DNA from 4 places in the Rhizobium sp. 05L419 genome. Region 1 is predicted to be linked to each of the others. Evidence: predicted binding sites of a transcription regulator. Region 1 holds the regulator's gene; each other region holds the start of a gene.
The links. Region 1 encodes PhoB, which activates phosphate uptake and scavenging genes when phosphate is short. Its sites were predicted from a motif close to TGTCATNNANCTGTCAT; they were not measured.

Region 1 (4,972 bases):
TAGATGTTGGAGAGGTGCCAGACCTTGTCGGCCTGCTCCTTCAGGGCGCCGACGACGTGCGGGTGGCCATGGCCGACGGAGGTCACGGCGACGCCCGCGCCGAAATCGAGATATCGCTCGCCAGTTTCGGTCATCAGCCACACGCCCTCTCCTCGCTCGAACCGCAACGGGGCACGAGAGTAGGTGTCATAAAGCGGCGCGGCTTCAGCCATGGCGCGATCTCCTGTCATTGGTAAACGAGCAACCGGACTCCGGCTAAGAAGCAGGTCCGAAAAATTAAAAATGCCGCCTTTCGGCGGCGAGCAGCACTATTTACTTTTCGCACTGCGATGTCAACAAAACTGAGGTTTTACTGCATGCGTCAAGCTGCCATTCAGGTCACGCGGACCTATCAACAGCTATTGTTGCAGAAATGACTCTCACACCCAGCAAGTTGGGGAAAACTTGAAATTCGATTCGCCGGGATTCAACCGACTCTTGTCACGGAGTCGGCCTCACACTAGGTTAAAACTCAATTACTAGACTGCATGCGGCGGAACTAGTCACCAACATCGAGCAAGCGTTTGTTGCTTCGGATGCGTCCGGGGCAGCGGTGAAGGATTCTGCCTACACCAACGCAAATAAGGCGGAGACAGGGGCATGAACTGGACAGACGAGCGCGTTGAAAGACTGAAAAAGCTTTGGGCCGAAGGCCTTAGCGCCAGCCAGATCGCAGCACAACTTGGCGGCGTAAGCCGCAACGCCGTGATCGGCAAGGTCCACCGGCTGTGCCTGCCGGGCCGCGCCAAGGCTGGCGGCACTGCGGCGACCGCCAGAACGCCAAAGCGCACCACGACGGCGCCGCGCGCTCCGAACTACGCATCCCGGATCGCCACCCGCACCGTTACCCGCCAGCAGGGCGCGACGATGCTGAAGGAAGAGGTGGAAATCGATGCGACCGAAGAAGTGAGGTATCGTCCTTCTTCAAACGTGGTCTTGCCGATCTCGCGCCGCCTCGGTCTGACGGAACTGACCGAACGCACCTGCAAATGGCCGGTCGGCGATCCGCTGAAGGATGACTTCCACTTCTGTGGCTGCGAGTCCCCGGACTCTTCGCCATACTGCACCTACCATCAGCGCATGGCCTACCAGCCGGTCAACGAGCGCCGCAGGGCAGCCAATCGGGTCGCCTGATCCGGACGCCGGATAAGGAACAAGAAAACGGGCCCTCGCGGGCCCGTTTTTCGTTCGTGACGGCTCGGAAACAGCTCAGGCTTCCATGGAATACCCAGCGCCGCGAACCGTGCGAATGACGTCTTGCATATTGGAAAAGTTCAGCGCCTTGCGCAGCCGGCCGACATGGACGTCGACCGTCCGTTCATCAACGTAGATGTCGTGGCCCCAGACCCCATCCAGAAGTTGCGAGCGCGAGAATACGCGGCCGGGCGACGCCATCAGGAACTCCAGGAGGCGGAACTCGGTCGGCCCCAGGCGGACCTCGCGGGTCTTGCGATGGACACGGTGCGTTTCGCGGTCGAGTTCGATATCGCCGCATTTCAGCAGAGACGACAGAACCTCCGGCTTTGCACGGCGTAGCATCGCCTTGACGCGGGCAACAAGTTCCGGCGTCGAGAACGGCTTGACGACATAATCGTCGGCACCGGTCGAGAGGCCGCGAACGCGCTCGCTCTCCTCGCCGCGGGCCGTCAGCATGATGATCGGCAGGCGCTCGGTTTCCGGTCGCTGACGCAGCCGGCGGCACAGTTCGATGCCGGAGACGCCGGGCAGCATCCAATCGAGGATGAGAAGATCGGGCGTTCGCTCCTGAAGCCGGATCTCGGCCTCGTCGCCGCGTAGAATGGTATCGACCTCGAAGCCTTCGGCCTCGAGGTTATAGCGAAGAAGCACGCTGAGTGCCTCTTCGTCTTCAACGACTGCAACTCTTGGGATCATTCGTTTCGGTCTCCTGGGGGCGCGGTTCCGGAACGGTTATTCCGTGACAGCACCAACGGTGTTGGCGGTGTCGTCCTTTGGACGTTCGCCTTCCGGCTGGGCGCCGGTCGCCATGTAGTAGATGGTTTCGGCAATGTTGGTGGCATGGTCGCCGATGCGCTCGATGTTCTTGGCGCAGAAGAGGAGATGCGTGCAACTGGTGATGTTGCGCGGGTCTTCCATCATGTAGGTCAGCATCTCCCGGAAGAGCGAGGTGTACATCGCGTCGATTTCCTCGTCGCGCTCGCGGATCGACTTCGCCCTGTCGGCGGCGCGGCTGGTGTAGACGTCGAGCACTTCCTTGAGCTGGACGAGCGCCAGTTCGGATAGGTGTTCGAGACCGCGGGCAAGCTTGCGTGGAACGCCGCTGCTCTGAACGGCGATGACGCGCTTGGCGGTGTTCTTGCCGAGGTCACCGACACGCTCGAGGTCGGCGGCGATGCGGATCGATCCCATGATCTCGCGAAGGTCGGCAGCCATCGGCTGGCGGCGGGCGATGGTGATGATCGCCTTGTCGCCGATCTCGCGCTCGGCGTGATCGAGGATCACGTCGTCGGAGATGACCTTCTGGGCGAGTGACGTATCGCCGTTGACCAGGGCGCGGACGGCGTCCGACACCATCTGCTCGGCGAGGCCGCCCATTTCCGAAATACGGCGGGAAAGGAATTTCAGGTCGTCGTCATAGGCGGAGTAGATGTGGGTCGATGCCATAGGGCTTATCCTTGAATGTCCTTGAGGGTTTCCGACGCCGGAGGTCAACCGAAGCGGCCCATGATGTAATCCTGGGTGCGCGGGTCATCCGGGTTGGTGAACATCTTGTCGGTATCGTTTTCCTCGACGAGGTTGCCGAGGTGGAACATGGCGGTGCGCTGAGAAACGCGGGCTGCCTGCTGCATCGAGTGCGTGACGATGACGATGGTGTAGCTCTCGCGCAGTTCGTGGATGAGTTCCTCGACCTTTGCAGTTGCGATTGGGTCGAGCGCCGAGCACGGCTCGTCCATCAGAATGACTTCCGGGCTGACGGCGATAGCGCGGGCGATGCACAGACGCTGCTGCTGGCCACCGGAGAGACCGGTCCCTGATTCATGCACGCGGTCCTTCACTTCGTTCCAGAGGCCGGCGCGCTGCAGGCTCTGTTCGACGATCTGGTCCATGTCGGACTTTGCCTTGGCCAGACCGTGAATGCGCGGGCCGTAGGCGACGTTTTCGTAAATCGTCTTCGGGAACGGGTTCGGCTTCTGGAATACCATGCCGACGCGGGCGCGCAGTTCGACGACGTCGATATCCGGATCGTAGATATCATCGCCATCGAGCGTGATCTTGCCGGTGACGCGGCAATTGTCGATCGTGTCGTTCATGCGGTTCAGGCTGCGCAGGAAGGTGGACTTGCCACAACCGGACGGGCCGATGAGGGCCGTCACTGTGTTTTCGCGAATGTTCAGCTTGACGTCGAAAAGCGCACGCTTGTCGCCGTAGTAAACCGAGACGTCCTGGCCGATCATCTTATACGGAATGGTATTCATCTTCTGATCAAGCGCCTTCTCAACTGCTGCTTCCGTCAACATGTTCATGATGTTTACTCCGTTTACCAGCGGCGCTCAAAGCGACGACGCAAGAGGATGGCTCCAAAGTTCATGACGATCAGGAACAGGAGCAGGACGATGATGGCGCCTGAGGTGCGCTCGGTGAAGGCGCGCTCGGCTTCGTTGGCCCACATGTAGACCTGCACCGGCAGAGCCGTGGAAGGGTCGAGCGGGGTGGTCGGAGCATTGGCGACGAAGGCGACCATGCCGATCAGGAGCAGCGGCGCGGTTTCACCGAGCGCGTGCGCCAGACCGATGATGGTGCCGGTCAGGATACCGGGCATGGCAAGCGGCAGGACGTGGTGGAACACCATCTGCATCTTCGAGGCGCCGAGCCCGAGAGCCGCGGCCCGGATGGATGGCGGTACGGCGCGGAGCGCCGCGCGGGTCGCGATGATAATCGTCGGCAGCGTCATCAGGGTCAGCACCAGGCCGCCGACCAGCGATGCCGAACGCGGCAGGCCCGCGAAGTTGATGAAGACTGCAAGCCCGAGCAGACCGTAGACGATCGATGGAACGGCAGCGAGGTTGTTGATGTTGACCTCGATCAGGTCCGTGAGCTTGTTCTTCGGCGCGAACTCTTCGAGATAGATCGAAGCGGCAACGCCGATCGGCAGCGCGAGGACGAGCACGATCAGCATCAGATAGAGCGAGCCGATGAGCGCGACGCCTAGGCCGGCGGCCTCGGGACGGCTGGAGTTGCCGTTTACGAAGAGACCGGTGTTGAATTCCTTGTGCAGGGCGCCGCTGGCCGCCAGCTGGTTCATCCAGCCAACCTGCCGGTCGTTGACCTTGCGGTTCTTCTCATCGACCTTGAGATCGATCTGGCCCTTGTTGGCAGAGTCGACGTTCGCATCGGCGAGCAGGGTGACGTTGATGGTGTTGCCGATCAGCGACGGGTCGGCGAGGACCATGTCACGCAGCACGATCGGAGCGCCCTTGGAGATCATCGCCGTTGCGTCGCGCACTTCGGGGCGGCTGGCGGCGTTGACACCAAGCATCTTGATCATCGCGTCGCGGATCAGCACCGGGTAGTTGGCGGCAACCAGCACCGACGGATCGGCGGCGCGCTTGTTGTTCGGGTCGAGCGTCTTCTCGCTGAACTCGATCGGCAGCGTGATTGCCGTCTGCTGGAAGGCCGTATAGCCCTTGCTGACGATGGTGGTCAGCAGGATCGCAAGGAAAATCAGGCCAAAGGAAATCGCAGCGATGCCATAGGCCTGGAATCGGCGTTCGGCGGCGTAGCGGCGCTTGATGCCGATGTCACGGCGGGCCGGCGCCTTGGAAACGACGACGCCTTCAACCGGAGAAACAATATCCGTCATTCGTACTGCTCCCGGTATTTGCGCACGATATAGAGCGCGTAGATGTTGAGGCAAAGCGTGATGAAGAACAGCGTGATCCCTAGCGCGAAGGCC
Region 2 (4,972 bases), on a different contig from region 1:
CAGCCCCGCCTTCGCCAGTTGCTCGCAGGTCATCGACAGTGCGCATTGATGGAAATAAACACCGAGAACATGATCGACGGGATGATCGAGGTTCCGATACGCACGCATGAAATTCGCGAGCGCGAAATTGCGAAAACCGGTCTGCGTCTCCGACTTCGCAACCTTGTCGTCGATGGTGACCGACTCATCGTCTGCCAGGTAGCGTACGAACCGCAACAGCTCCCCGATTGCTTCGCGCGGTGCGTGCCCCGCCATCACGACATCGGTAACGGCGATCGCGCCCGCGTTGATGAAGGGATTGCGGGGTACCCCAGCCTCATGCTCGAGCTGAACGATCGAATTGAACGCGGAACCAGAAGGTTCTCGACCGACCCGCTGCCATAGTGCCTCGCCGACCTTGCCTAGCGCCAGCGTCAGCATGAAAACCTTGGAAACGCTCTGGATGGAAAACGGAACGTCCGCATTTCCGACGGTATAGACCTTGCCGTCGACAGTGACCACCGCCAACCCAAACTGCATCGGATCGACCTTGGCAAGCTCGGGAATATAGTCCGCCACCTTGCCCTCGCCGAGCCTCGGCTGGAGTTCGGTGTAAATGCTGTCGAGGACTGCCTGCAAATCCGTCATCGTATTTCTCCAGATAACAAAAAAGCCGCCCCGAGAGGCGGCTTTTCCGTATGCGAAAACGCCTCACGCCCTACTGCGCCATGCGTCGAAGACGCGTAGAGGACGCAGTAGCTCTTAGGAGACGCACAAACCTCTCCGACAATCGAAATTCGATTGTCGGGGTTATGCGTTAGCGAGAATAGAATTCGACCACCAGATGCGGTTCCATGACAACAGCGTACGGTACGTCGCTGAGAGCCGGTACACGAGCGAAGGTAGCAACCATCTTGTTGTGGTCGACTTCGATGTACTCAGGAACGTCGCGTTCAGCCAGGCCAACGGATTCGAGAACCGAAACGAGCTGCTTCGACTTCTGACGAACTTCGATGACGTCGCCGGCCTTGCAACGGTAGGAACCGATGTTGACGCGGACGCCGTTCACAGTCACGTGGCCGTGGTTTACGAACTGGCGGGCAGCGAAAACGGTCGGAACGAACTTGGCGCGATAGACGATCGCATCCAGGCGGGATTCCAGAAGACCGATGAGGTTTTCGGAAGTGTCGCCCTTGCGGCGGTCGGCTTCAGCGAAGATCGCGCGGAACTGCTTCTCGCGCAGGTCACCGTAGTAACCCTTGAGCTTCTGCTTGGCGCGCAGCTGCACACCGAAGTCAGAAAGCTTGCCCTTGCGGCGCTGGCCGTGCTGGCCCGGGCCGTATTCGCGGCGGTTCACCGGAGACTTAGGACGGCCCCAGATGTTCTCGCCCATACGGCGGTCAATTTTGTACTTGGACGATTCGCGCTTGCTCATCGTATTTCCTCTCAGAATGTTACGGCGGCTTGTTACCAAACCGCTCGAAGGAAACACGCCCTCCTTTGGCCCCTTTTTGGGAGGCCCGACAGGATTTTCCGGTTACGCGAACTGGAAAGATCCACGGGACATGTCAAATGAAACACGGGACATTGCTGCCCCGTGCTGGCGCGGTCTTTATGGGGAAGTGGGTGGAATGTCAATGATAATCCATGCCAGCGCCCCGGTGTCCGCTCGTTTTTGAATGGCGTTCGCTTACTTCATGCCGACGGTTTCGGTCTTCAAGCCCAGTGCATCGCTGATCGTATAGAACAGATCCGTCTGATCCGTCAGGCCGGTAAGATTGGCAGCACGCGGGCCGTAGGCTGCAATGCGCAACTGGGAGCCGGTGTGGCCCTGGTCGCCCTCTTCCTCGGAGTTGCCGTAGCTGACCGCCATCACGGCGCCGTCCTTGGTCATCAGTGCTTCCGTCAGGCCCGGTGCCTTGGCATCCGGATAGATGATCTGGCTTGAATGGGCATGGTCGGCGGTGACGATGACCAGCGTATCGCCTTTCTCCCGCGCGAACTTCAGCGCTTCCTGCACCGCCTCGTCGAGATCGACCGTTTCGCCGATCTGACCGCACGGATTGGCCGCGTGATCCTGTTTGTCAATGGATGCGCCCTCCACCTGGAGGAAGAAGCCTTTCTCGTTGCTACGCAGGAGCTCGATCGCCTTTGCAGTCATCTGCGCCAGCGTCGGCGTCGCAGCCGAGCGCTCGTCGTTGACCTTGCAGACAACCGGCTCCTTGTCGATGTTGCCGTGATAGCTGGCTTGCGGACCTTCCCAGCGCACCGGCATGTTGCCGTCCGCAAACAGCCCAAGCAACGGCGCGCCATCATTTGCCTGCTTCACCGCCTGCAGCCCATCAAGGGTCGATACCAGGGTGTAGCCACGTTCTTCTGCCTGCTGGCGAAGCGGCTTGCCCTTCCAGTCGCCGGCCTTGGCTATTTCGCCGAAGCTTTTCGCGCCGCCGCCAAGCGTCACGTCTGCGCGCGCATTGAGCAGCTGTTCGGAAATCGAACCTTTGCCGCCATTTTCAAGGGCGTTGGATGCGCATTTCTCGGAGGTCGATTCCGGGCCGTAGCACTTGCGGTTGGTGACATGAGCGACCTGCACGGCCGGCGTCGCGTCCTGGAGTTCGGCAGTCGAGACATTGCCCGTACCAAGCCCGGCTGCTTTGGCCTTCTCCAGCAGAGTTTCGTGCGCGGTCTCGTGAATATCGACGCCGATCGCGCCGTTGTAGCTCTTGACGCCTGAGGCCCAAGCCGTGCCCGACGCGGCCGAATCCGTTACATAGTTCGGTTTGCCGGTCTGCTTGTCGAGCGAGTAGTGCGTATATTGGCCGGTTACCGGCAAGGCGTCGATTCCTGGGAAATACTGGCCGGCGCCGACGGCATAGTTCCGCGCAATGGTGATTTCCGAATCACCCATGCCATCGCCGATCAGCAGGATCACGTTCTTCGGACGGCCATCGACGATCGCAGCGCGATAGGCTTCCGTCAGATCTCCCGACAGGCGGCGAGCGCCGCCCGGCGCGCTCAGGTCCGCGCTGGCGCCTCGCTCAAGAATCGTCCCGGCGGCATCGTCGGCATACCCGGGCTGGACGGCGACGGTAGCGAGCAAGGCTGCGGCGAGCGCCTGTGACACATGGTGACGAACTCTATTTCGCATGACTGACACCTCCGTTGGCAAAGCGTGCAACCCGAAGGGCACGCGCGCCTTATCTCGCGGCCAGATGAAACGCATATGACAAAAGGCAACCTTCTCGTGTGCTCCCGCAGCATGCATCGGCGGCGCCAACGGACCTTGCCCATGCATCTTCCATATAGGGATTGGACCCGCCTATTCAGCGGCAGGACGCAGGTCGTTGTTGTCCGGCGCGTTGGCATCGCCAGGTGCCGTCTGACAGCTCATGTCAGGAAAGGCCACGATGCGCTTGCCCGAAAAGTCGGTATGCACGACGACAGTGCCCTGCTCCTCGAAATACCCGAGCAAACGTCTGGCCCGCCGAGCCGAATGCGTCCCGTAGGCACGCGCGATCCGAGCGTCGGACGGGCATGGCTCGCTGCAGACCGCGGCCTTTGCCAACATCAGGAAAACCCCCTGCAGATCATCCGTCACACCTGTCGAAAGCGACAGTGCGGTGGCCCACGCGCCGGTCTCAGCGGTCGCCGGATCGACGCCCGACCGTGAAATGGCGACTCTCCGGCGAAACTCAGGCAACGACATCGGCGGTCCCGGCACGCGGCGCATGCGCAGGCGAACCAGGAATTCCTGATAGAGAACCGAGTCGGTGCGAAAACCGGAGCCCGGATCGTCGAGAATTTCGCTGAGAACGCCCGCAAGCCGTTCCTCCCGGTCCTCGGCGGACATCTCCGGCTGGCTCGTTCGTGCTTCGGTGGGCTGCGGTACGGCGGCCGGCGTCGAGCGCGAAAGCTCGGCGAGAATGTCCGTGGTCGGCCGTGGCGCCGGTGCAGCGCGGCGCACGAGCGGCCGCTGGAATTCTTCGGGATCCGGCGTGAAGATCAGGTCCTCAACGTCATCGGGCGAATCCGGCAATGGCATCAGCTTTGGGCTCGACGAACGCGCCGATGTCTCTACCGTGCCGATCTGGATGGGCAGCGGCCGGCGCGACAAAGCCGGGCCCAGCGCCACGAAATTGCCGCGCTTCAGGTCGCGGAACATTTCTGCCTGCCGGCGGTCCATGCCGAGAAGATCGGCTGCACGCGCCATGTCGATATCGAGGAAGGTGCGGCCCATCAGGAAGTTCGAGGCTTCGGCCGCCACGTTCTTCGCAAGCTTTGCCAGACGTTGAGTGGCGATGACGCCAGCCAGCCCGCGCTTGCGCCCGCGACACATCAGGTTCGTCATCGCACCGAGCGACATCTTGCGGGCGTCTTCGGACACGTCGCCGCCGACCGAGGGCGCAAACATCTGCGCTTCGTCGACCACGACAAGAACCGGATACCAGTATTCGCGATCGGCATCGAACATGCCGTTGAGGAAGGCGGCCGCCGCGCGCATCTGCTGCTCGACGTCGAGACCCTCGAGCGTCAGAACGCAGGAAACGCGGTGCTGGCGAATTCGGTTGGCGATGCCGGCGAGCTCCGCTTCCGTGCGCTCTCCATCGACCACGACATGGCCGAACTTGTCGCTCAACGTGACGAAGTCGCCTTCCGGATCGATGATGACCTGCTGCACCCACTGGGCAGATTGCTCAAGCAGGCGACGAAGCAGATGCGACTTGCCCGATCCGGAGTTGCCCTGCACAAGCAGACGGGTCGCCAGAAGCTCCTCGATATCGAGCGTAGCCGGATTCCCCCCGGACGCCATTCCCATATCGATACCAACCTGCAAGTCCAATTCCCCTTACGAAAGCAACGTCACTCTCTAGCAGATTCGCGCAGCGATGCTGCTGCCCATGAGCGAAACCCACAGCCAATCCCAGAACAAATCATAGCCGCGTTCAGGCTGCCTCATCCGCCAGGACGCCTACCTCGCTCTCGCCTGCTCGAG
Region 3 (4,972 bases), on a different contig from region 1:
AGGAAGCCGGTGTAGAATGGATGCTCGTAGCCCGCGAATTTCAGCAAATGGTAGGGCAGCAGAGAAGGGCTGATGGTGCCGATGTCCGCTTTCGATCCCTTCTTGTTCGACCAGATGACCAGCGGCGTCTCGTGCTCCTGCTTCATGACGCTGACCGATGCCTTGCGGGTTGCCACCTGGTCGGGCATGTAGCCTGTGTCCATGTAAACATTGCCGAGCGGCGGAAGATGGTCGCCCCAAAGCACGATGATGGTTTCACGCTCGCGCTTCTCGGCCCAGTCCACCAGCAACTTGAAGCTGTCGTCGGCCTCCTTGACGCCCTGTGTGTAGGTGGCAAGCGTCGCACGGTCGGCTTCCGTCAGTTTGCCTTGAATATCGATTGTGTTCTTGCCGTAGCGGTTGGCTTCGTACGGACCATGACCTTGCAGAGTGACAGCGAAGAAGAAGAAGGGGCGATCCATCCCATCCGCTTCCTGCATGATCTCCTTCATCAGGGAATCGTCGGAGGCGAATATGCCGCGCTTTTCCATCGCCGGCATAGTCTCCTCGCTGCGAAACTCCTCGAAGCCGAAATCCTTGTAGACCTCGTTGCGGTTCCAGAACCAGCCGCTGAAAGGATGCAGCGCACGCGCTGCGTAGCCTTCGCCCCGGAAGAAGGTCGCAAGCGATGGAACGTCGGTGCGGACGTACTGTTGATAGGGAATGCTGCCGTAAGGCAGAAATGCGTTCGAGAAGCCGGTCAGCGCCTCGAACTCGACATTGGCCGTCATGCCACCGAATTCCGGCGAAAAAACATGGCCGGATTGGGCTGCGCGGATATTCGGCAGCGGATCTTCAGACAGCTTCAACGTCTTCAGTCTGGTGGGATCCCAGAAGGATTCGCTCATCAGCATGATGACGTCGGGCTTCTCACGGGGGCCACTCAGATAGCCGTAGTTGCGTGCGGGAATAGCGTCGAGCGTTTGCGTGCCGAAGCCGGCGGGAGCCGCAACATCGGCCATCGGAATATTGAACATGAAGGCCAGGATAAAGCCGTTGCTGCGGTAGTTCTCCTTCTGGTCCCACATCATCGGCACGACCTGCAGACGATCGCGGATCCAGGAATACTGGGAGTAGTCCATCAGCGATGCGAAAGCCGCGATAACAGGTAGGCCGAGGCAAAGGCTTCTCGTGCGGTTCTTGCTCGACAGCTTCGGAAAGTGGCGCCAGGCAAAACGCCAGGCAAGCACGATTCCGGTGACCGAGAGCAGGATACCAACGGCAAGTGCCACGGCGGCAAACGGACGGTCGCGAACCATGACGGGCAGAAGCTCCATGATCTGCCGCCCGAAAAGTACATCCGACGGATAGAGCGGATCGGAGAGATAGTGCTGCTTCTGATTGGACACGAATGCTGGGACGAGCACTGCCGGCAGAACGATCAACGCGGACAGAAACCGCCGACCCAACACCGCGTCGAGCGACAGCATCAGCACCGTCAGCATCACGACAGTCGTCATGCCGGGACGGGCCGTCGACGTCACGAACTCCCCGACATCGGTGATAGCCCCACGTGCGATTGATTCGACCGCGACGGTCGCCAAAAGTGCTATCAATGCCGAAAGCGCTACGCTGATCGCACCGCGAAGCGCGGTCGGGCGTCCGCTTGCGCCGACACGCGTGTAAAGCGACGCGACGCGCATTGCCGCTTCAGACCTTAAGACTTGCGCGATCAACGGTGAAACTCCAGTGTCATCAAACCTTCACCGAACTGTCACATCTCCGTCATGAACGCTAGATGAACCGGTTAGGTTTCCCGCATGTATGACTTTATTGATCAAATTGCCCTCGGCGCTTTTGCGTCGATGATGCTGATTTGCGATGGGACATAGCTAGCATACGCAACATAACCGCCGAGAAGTGTCCTTGCGCGAGGGCAGGCGGTGGCGTAGTTCAGACCTTCGTTTGAATCTGAGGTCGAGGAGGCTTTACGTGCGCAGTTCCGTGGAGATCTTTAATGTCCGGACGGGTGTGTCCCGGAGTGTCTGGCAAACCGATCAACTCGTCGAAGCGCCCAATTTCTCACCAGACGGCAGCTACCTCCTGCTGAACGGGGACGGGCTTCTTCACCGTCTCGCGCTCGATGGTTCTGGGCGCGTCGAGATGGTCGATACTGGCTTCGCGATCGCGTGCAACAACGATCACGGGATTTCTCCGGATGGTTCGCGGATCGTCATTTCAGACAAGACCGAATTCGGCAAGTCGGCGATCTACGTTCTGCCTGTCGAAGGCGGCGTCCCCCGCCTGGTTACGACGAACCTTCCGTCCTATTGGCATGGCTGGTCACCGGACGGCCAGGAACTCGCCTATTGCGGCATCCGCAACGACCTCTTCGACATTTACACGATCCCGGTCAGCGGAGGCGAGGAGAAGCGCCTCACCCACGGAGAGGGCCGCAACGACGGGCCTGACTATTCCCTTGACGGCCGATGGATCTACTTCAATTCCAGTCGCACCGGTCTCATGCAGATCTGGCGCATTCATCCTGATGGGACAGGGCTCGAACAAATCACGCACGACGACTACGGCAACTGGTTCGCCCATCCGTCTCCCGGAAACGACAAGGTGCTGATCCTTTCCTATGATCCCGACGTGTTCGACCATCCGCGCGACCTGAATGTCAGGCTGCGGCTCATGGACATGGACGGCGGCAATCTGACGACACTCTTCGAACTATTCGGCGGGCAGGGAACGATCAATGTGCCCAACTGGTCACCAGACGGTGACGAGTTCGCCTATGTCAGATATTTCCCAGCGTCCGCCTGATCGATTGCGTTTGGCGGCATTTCGCGACATAGGTTGCTCGTCGGGTGCCCGCGTCAGCGCGGGAGAATCGGGAATTCGGTGCAAGACCGGAACGTGCCCAACGCTGTAAGGCTGACGTTTGCCGCTCAAATGCCACTGGCTCCGTGCCGGGAAGGCGCGGCAGGCGGGTGACCCCAAGTCAGAAGACCGGCCCGACAATCATAGACTGACCCGCGTGGACGGCGGGCGGTTGTGTTGTTGGGGATTGACGATGCGACCAGACCATTCTGGCTCTCTACCAAGAGCTGCGGCCTTTTCTGAGGACGAACGCAAAGCGGTTTACAAGGCAATTGAGACGCGACGGGACGTTCGCTCGGAGTTTCTGCCTGACATCCTGCCGGACGACGTGATCAAACGTCTCCTGGAAGCCGCGCACCACGCACCGTCCGTCGGCTTCATGCAGCCGTGGAACTTCATTCTCGTGCGCGACCCGGACGTCAAGTCCGCCGTGTGGGACGCCTTCAATCGTGCCAATCTGGAGGCGGCCGAGATGTTTTCCGGCGAACGGCAGCAGGCCTATCGGTCGCTGAAGCTGGAAGGCATCCGCAGCGCCCCGCTTGGAATCTGCATCACCTGCGATCCGGATCGCTGCGGCGACGTCGTGCTTGGACGGACGCACAATCCGCGGATGGATTCCTATTCGACGGTCTGCGCGGTACAAAATCTCTGGCTAGCCGCGCGCGCGGAAGGGATCGGCGTCGGCTGGGTCAGCATCTTCCATGAAGCCGACCTCAAGCAGATCCTCGGCGTGCCCGAGCGGGTCGAGATCGTTGCGTGGCTCTGTGTCGGCTATGTCGACCAGCTGTACGAGCAGCCTGAACTCGCCGTCAAAGGCTGGCGGCAGCGGATGCCAGTCGCAGAGCTGATCTTTGCCGATCGCTGGGGCAATGGCGAAGGGATCGAATAACCGCTACCGCTGCTGCGGTTGAGCACCCGGGGTCGATGGGTGCTTGAGGTCGATTGCCCCCTGATCGCCGGCTAGGAATTGGGGTCCGATCTGGCGGACCTTGTCGCTTTGCAGATCATAGGGCCGGTCGGGCACCTGGGATTGCGGGGCAGGCGCCGCAATCGCAGGCGCCTCCGGCTTCCGGGTCTCGATTTTGGTGATCGAGCCGTTCTTGGGCAGTTCGGTGACTGCAGACTGGTTCTTTCTCATGCGTTCGTAGTAGGCGGGGAGGTCGCAGCTGCAGGACGTTTTTTCCCCCGGCTTGCGGTTCTTGTAGACGAATGCATTCGGCATCGCGCTATAGGGCGCGCCCGTCGCCGTGGAGATCATGTCCGATGTCTCTCCGACGGAGACATCGTGATAGAAAAGCTCCGTATCGACGCCGGGACACATTTTCGCGCAAGTGTCGGCGTCGCGCGCGAAGTCCATCGAAGTCGCGTTGGAGCTGAGCGGGAAGAAGCCTCCGTCACAGGTGCGGACGCACACCGTGTTGAGATGCGAAAGGGGTTGCATACCGGATGGAACATAAGACCTTCGCCGCCCCTGGCCACCGCCGAGCGGTATGAACGTGTCGTCGCGCATCGCCTGATCGTCGATGCTCGGAGGCGGTGCATACTGGGGATCGTCGGGGAGCGACGACTCTGCGTTGCAACTGTTGGCGTCGAGTGCAGCGATCAGCTCGTTGCGCGTGCGGGTATCTTCGCTCTGCGCCCGCAGTTCGTCGCGGCGCTGCTGGAGATAGCTGATATTATCGGCCATCTTGGCTTCCGCCTGCTCGAGCTCGCCACAGAAGTCGGCGTTGTCGCCGCCGATCGTCACCATGCTGCCGGCGCTGCACCCATTACGCCGCAAATCGCTTCTGACTTTTCGAAGCTCGAGATTCTGCTCGGCGATGGCACTCGCATATTTGCGAACCTCGGGCGTGGTTCCTATCACCTGCGGCAGGTCCGCAAGACGCGCGCGCAACTCACCGCAGATCGGCGCGACTTGCGCATAAACCGGTGTCGAAAGGGCGATCAGGAGCGCAAAAGGCAAATTCCGGCGTTTCAAGGCATCGTCCCGTGGATGAGCAAATACCAGTGGATCGGGCGCACGTCCGCCGCCACTTTCCTCAGTAGCCTGTTTGTATTAACAAGCTGCCGTTGCAATTCTAACGCATTTTCCCGATCTCTGCCAACTCAA
Region 4 (4,972 bases), on a different contig from region 1:
TATCTGCGCCGGAGATGTTGTCGGTGATCGACAGGAGCGTCCGGATATAGGTCTTGTAGGCTTCGCGACCTGCGTTGAAAACCTCGTCGCGATTGCCGCCAATCGGAAGCTTCTTCGGATAGAAACCGCCTTTGGCACCGACCGGCACGATCACCGCATTCTTGACCTGTTGGGCTTTGACCAGCCCGAGCACTTCGGTGCGGTAATCTTCGGCACGATCCGACCAGCGAAGGCCGCCGCGCGCGACCTTGCCGAAGCGCAGATGGACGCCCTCCACCTCGGCGCCGTAGACGAACATTTCGCGGAATGGCCGAGGAGCAGGCAGGCCGTCGATCATGTTCGGATCGAGCTTGAAGGCGAGCATCGCCTTGGGCGTGCCGTCCTGGTTTCGCTGGAAGTAGTTCGTCCTCAGCGTTGCATCGACGACGTTGACGTATCGGCGCAGGATTCGGTCGTCGTCAAGGCTTGGAACATCCAAAAGCGCCGTCTCGATCTTGTCGTGAAGCTCTGCAGCCTTCCTGATCCGTGCCTTCTCAGGAAGTTTGGGATCAAGCCCATCGTGGAAGAGGCGAAAGATCAGTGCGGCGATCGCTGGATACTTGTCCAGAGTGGTTGCGATGTAGTCTTGCGAGTAAGCGATGCCTGCCTGCCGGAGGTAGCGGGCATAGGCGCGCAGGACACTTGTCTCGCGTGCCGAAAGGCCCGCCGAAATGATCAGGCGGTTGAAATTGTCGTTGTCGATGATCCCGCTGAACGCCGACAGGAAGGCTTCTTCCAGGGCAGCGGCGTGGCGTTCCAGATCGATCTGGCCGCCACCCCTCGCCTCAAGCTCCATGTCGTGCAGAACCACCAGCTTTTCGGAGCCGTCGGCGAGCGTCACATTGATGTCGAAGGTGCCCTCGGAGATGACGTTGAAGCCGAGATTCTCCAGCAACGGCACGCGCCGGGAGAGTGCAAGCTGGTCGGCCGCATGAAAGATCTTCAGGCACAGCAGCTGCTGATCGTCCTTGCTGCGCATATAGAAGGCGATGCGGATCTGTTCGCCGGCGGCGCAGGCGGAAATGTCATCGAGATCGCCAAAGGTCTCTTCGGGAGAGAAAAGATCCTGAAAGGCATGACTGACCAGGATCCGCGGCGCCTTTGGTCCTGCTAGTGCCTCGAAGCGGTCGTCCCACCGCGCGGTGATGGCGCGGATTGCTTCTTCCAGTCTTGCCTGGGGCACACGCGGTGTCTTGCCTCCGGAGCGGCCGATGATGAAGTGGACGCGTGCGACGCTGCCTTCCGGGAAGGCCGGATAATAGGCCGACACGCGGCCATCATAGATCGTCTTCAGATAAGCGCCGATCTTCTCGCGCACGATGGAATCGTACTCCTCGCGCGGGACATAGACGATAACAGACACGAACCGATCGAAGTGATCGATACGCGGCAGGACCCGCACCCGCGGCCTATCGGTGAGATCGTTGATCTGCTCGGCGAAGCTTGCGAGCAACGTCGTATCGATTTGAAAGAGATCGTCTCGCGGATAGGATTCCAGCGTGTTGTCCAACATGCGGCCGGAATGGCTCATCGGATCGAAGCCGAAATGATCTTTGACCTTTTCGATCTTCGAGCGAAGCAGAGGCACGTCGCTGGCCAATGAGGTGTAGGCGGTCGAGGTAAAAAGACCGACGATGCGCAGTTCGCCGGTCACGTTGCCGTCGGCGTCGAAGCGCTTCACTCCGACGTAGTCCATGTAGGCGCGACGATGAACCACCGACTTGACGTTGGCTTTGGTGACGATAAGGAAGTCGGGACCATCGAGGAAGGCAAGGATTTCAGGCGTCGTGGTAACGGCATCCTTGCCGGTGCGAAGGACCAGCACATCCGGGTTGGAGAGGATGCCGAGGCCTGTGCCCTTGTCGCGCTCGACTTTGGCGCTGGAGCCCTTGCCCGAGTAAACATACTCTCGCATTCCGAGGAATGTGAAATTGGCGTCGCGAAGCCAGGTCAAAAAGGCGATCGCCTCGTCCCGTTCTGCCTTTCGGCGGCCGGCGTTTCGCGATGACAGCTCGTCGATCGCGGTGCCGAGCTTTTCCAGCATCGGCTTCCAATCGGAGACCGCCTGCTGAACATGTTCGAGAACCGTCTCGACGCGCTTGATGAGGTCGGCTGACTGCGCTGCCGTCAGCGGCGCCAGATGCAGCTGGATGTGGCTGACCCGGTTTACCGGTGCGCCCGGCAAATCCGCGGTGTAAAGCTCAGGTGCCCTACCCTGCGTCATCACGAGGATCGGGTGAACGGCCATATAAAGGTCGCGATAGCTGCTGGTGACCTCACCCATGACGGATTCGTAGAGGAAGGGCATATTATGGTCGGTCACGGAGAGGATAGACACGGCGACGCCGTTCGGCTCGACATGGGCGACGGTCTTTATGCTTACACGCGGCGTCTTGCCGGTCCAGGCGGCAAGCTCATGCGCGCAATGGACGGCAGAAAGCGCAAGCATTTCCGACGTATAGAGTTCCAGATCGTCGCCGCTGGCGCGTCCGAACAAAATTTCCGGATCGAGGTAGCCTTCTCCGGTCGCCGCCGCGATCTTGCTCGCGCTTTCGATCTGTTTTTCCCGTCTCGGATTATTTCGAGCAGCCATTGCAGATGTTCCCTCATTCGCTTGCTTTTCGGCAGGTTAGCAGAAGATTCGGCGTAAAAATCGCTAAAAGAAGGTCGGCGTAGATAGTTTTCGTGCGTTTTTGCGCTGTCAGGCATCGAATTTGAAAATCCTGGTGCTTCCCCGCACGACCGATTGTTCCCGCGGGAACTCTGCGCATGTTCTCATGAAGGACGGTTGACAGCTGAGCAGCAAAAGGAGGATCAACGCTAGGTACAATTGGATCGGAACATATGCCGCAAAACGCAGCTGGAACAGTGATTGTCATATCGAGCCATGTGGTGCGAGGTTCGGTCGGAAACCGCGCGGCAGTCTTTGCACTGGAGACCCTTGGGCATCAGGTTTGGGCGCTGCCCACGATCGTGTTGCCGTGGCATCCCGGACATGGCCGATCGACGCGGCTAACGTTTGCCGAAGCCGATTTCGATGCCGCGATCGACGATCTTATCCGTGCGCCATGGATCGGCGAAGTGAAGGCCGTTCTTTCCGGCTATTTCGGCAATGGCGCACAGGCGCGTTCCGTGAGCCGCCTGGTCACTGCCTTGCGCCAGCAGAATCCTGAACTCTTCTATGTCTGCGATCCCGTCATGGGCGATCTCGGCGGCCTTTATGTGCCGGAGGCGACTGCCGAGGCGATCCGCGACCATCTGATCCCTTTGGCATCGCTGGCAACGCCCAACCGTTATGAGCTCTCGTGGCTTTCAGGGGCGCCGCTGGATAGCAATGCCTCGATCATGGACGCGGCGCTGTCGCTTGGCCCGTCCCGCATGCTGGTGACCTCTGCCGTGCCGATGATGGCCGGCGGCACCGGCAATCTCTATCTTTCCGGGCGCCACGCATTGCTTGCCGAACATCGGGTCATCGACAATCCGCCGAATGGCCTTGGCGACCTCCTGGCCGCCCTATTTCTTTCGCGGTTGCTCTCAGGCATGGAAGATGAAAAGGCGCTGCAGCTTGCCACGGCCAGTGTCTATGAGGTGCTTGCCCGGGCGGTCAAACGCGGCAGCGATGAATTGACGCTGGCAAGCGATGCGTCGAGCCTCTCCACTCCGATGGCGATGGTGCAGATGCGGCGCCTTATGCACCCGGCCCAAAGGCGCAGAAGCTAGCCCCCGTATTTCTGCCCAGTCATTCTGCCCAGTCATTCTGCTGCGTGATGGTTGATCTTGTCCGTCTCACGCTGTAATCGAAGAGTATGCAGCGTTTTCCAAATTCCCTTCTGGACGGTTATCGCAACTTCATGAGCGGGCGCTACGTCGATGCCCGGGATCGATATAGGACGCTCGCCGAAAACGGTCAGAATCCGAGTACTCTGGTGATTGCCTGTTCCGACTCGCGTGCGGCGCCCGAGCTTATTTTCGATGCCGGGCCGGGCGAGCTTTTCGTCATCCGCAATGTTGCCAACATGGTGCCGCCCTATGAGCCGGACGGACATTTCCATTCGACCTCCGCGGCGCTGGAATTCGCCGTCCAGGTATTGAAGGTTTCGGACATCGTCGTCATGGGACATGGCCGCTGCGGTGGTATTCGCGCTGCGCTTGACCCCAATGCCGAGCCGCTGTCGCCCGGGGATTTCATTGGCCGCTGGATGTCGCTGGTCAGGCCGGCGGCCGAACAGATCCAGAGCAACGATGTCATGACGCCAGCCGAGCGGCAGACAGCCCTCGAGCGTGTTTCGATTAGGAACTCGATCGATAATCTCAGGACATTTCCCGACATCAAGGCGCTGGAAGACGCCGGCTCGATCCATCTTCATGGTTCCTGGTTCGATATATCGACAGGCGAGCTCTGGGTCATGGATGCAGAGACGCGCGATTTCATTCGCCCCGAGATCTGAGCAGAATGAAAGCGCCGACGTTGCGGTCGGCGCTCTGCGAACAGGGTTTTATCCGCCTCAGTTTGCGTCGATCTGCTGACCGATATAGGCGATCGCCTGCTGGTAGACAGTCGCGGCGTTCCAGCCGGCAATGGCCGCAAAGTTCGGTTCGCCAGGCTGATAGCCGGCGCCAGCCTGCCAGCCGTGACCCCTGAGGAAGTTTGCGGTCGAGGCGAGTGCATCGGCACGCGAGCCAACCATGTCGACGCGGCCATCACCGTCGCCATCGGCACCGAAGCGAACGACGTTTCGAGGCAGAAACTGCGTCTGGCCGATTTCGCCGTGTGCAGCGCCGCGTGCCTGCGGATTGAGGTAACCTTCCGACACCAGCTGCAGGGCAGCGTATAGCTGATCGGTGAAGTAGTCGGATCGGCGGCAGTCATAGGCAAGTGTCGATACGGCTGACAGCGTATGCTGATTGCCCATATAGCTGCCGAAACCGGTCT

Region 2: the regulator PhoB is predicted to act here: its motif matches at 3,192-3,208, upstream of phoA (alkaline phosphatase).
Region 3: the regulator PhoB is predicted to act here: its motif matches at 1,730-1,746, upstream of AC1DMK_RS02550 (LTA synthase family protein).
Region 4: the regulator PhoB is predicted to act here: its motif matches at 2,817-2,833, upstream of AC1DMK_RS21730 (NAD-glutamate dehydrogenase).

The regions. Positions count from the first base shown of each region.
Region 1 covers NZ_JBFTOF010000036.1:28,543-33,514, reverse strand. The annotation lists gene AC1DMK_RS28375 (acetylornithine transaminase) at 1-212, opposite strand, end outside; gene AC1DMK_RS28370 (GcrA family cell cycle regulator) at 640-1,173, shown strand; gene phoB (phosphate regulon transcriptional regulator PhoB) at 1,249-1,932, opposite strand; gene phoU (phosphate signaling complex protein PhoU) at 1,969-2,682, opposite strand; gene pstB (phosphate ABC transporter ATP-binding protein PstB) at 2,727-3,542, opposite strand; gene pstA (phosphate ABC transporter permease PstA) at 3,557-4,879, opposite strand; gene pstC (phosphate ABC transporter permease subunit PstC) at 4,876-4,972, opposite strand, start outside.
Region 2 covers NZ_JBFTOF010000002.1:120,126-125,097, forward strand. The annotation lists gene AC1DMK_RS02985 (glutaminase) at 1-627, opposite strand, end outside; gene rpsD (30S ribosomal protein S4) at 797-1,414, opposite strand; gene phoA (alkaline phosphatase) at 1,670-3,127, opposite strand; gene AC1DMK_RS03000 (helicase HerA domain-containing protein) at 3,299-4,813, opposite strand; gene AC1DMK_RS03005 (MFS transporter) at 4,923-4,972, opposite strand, start outside.
Region 3 covers NZ_JBFTOF010000002.1:31,891-36,862, reverse strand. The annotation lists gene AC1DMK_RS02550 (LTA synthase family protein) at 1-1,682, opposite strand, end outside; gene AC1DMK_RS02545 (TolB family protein) at 1,972-2,805, shown strand; cobalamin riboswitch at 2,831-3,014, shown strand; gene bluB (5,6-dimethylbenzimidazole synthase) at 3,056-3,751, shown strand; gene AC1DMK_RS02535 (DUF2865 domain-containing protein) at 3,755-4,840, opposite strand; gene AC1DMK_RS02530 (NADP-dependent malic enzyme) at 4,969-4,972, opposite strand, start outside.
Region 4 covers NZ_JBFTOF010000019.1:90,141-95,112, forward strand. The annotation lists gene AC1DMK_RS21730 (NAD-glutamate dehydrogenase) at 1-2,632, opposite strand, end outside; gene pdxY (pyridoxal kinase PdxY) at 2,884-3,759, shown strand; gene AC1DMK_RS21740 (carbonic anhydrase) at 3,846-4,487, shown strand; gene AC1DMK_RS21745 (lytic murein transglycosylase) at 4,545-4,972, opposite strand, start outside.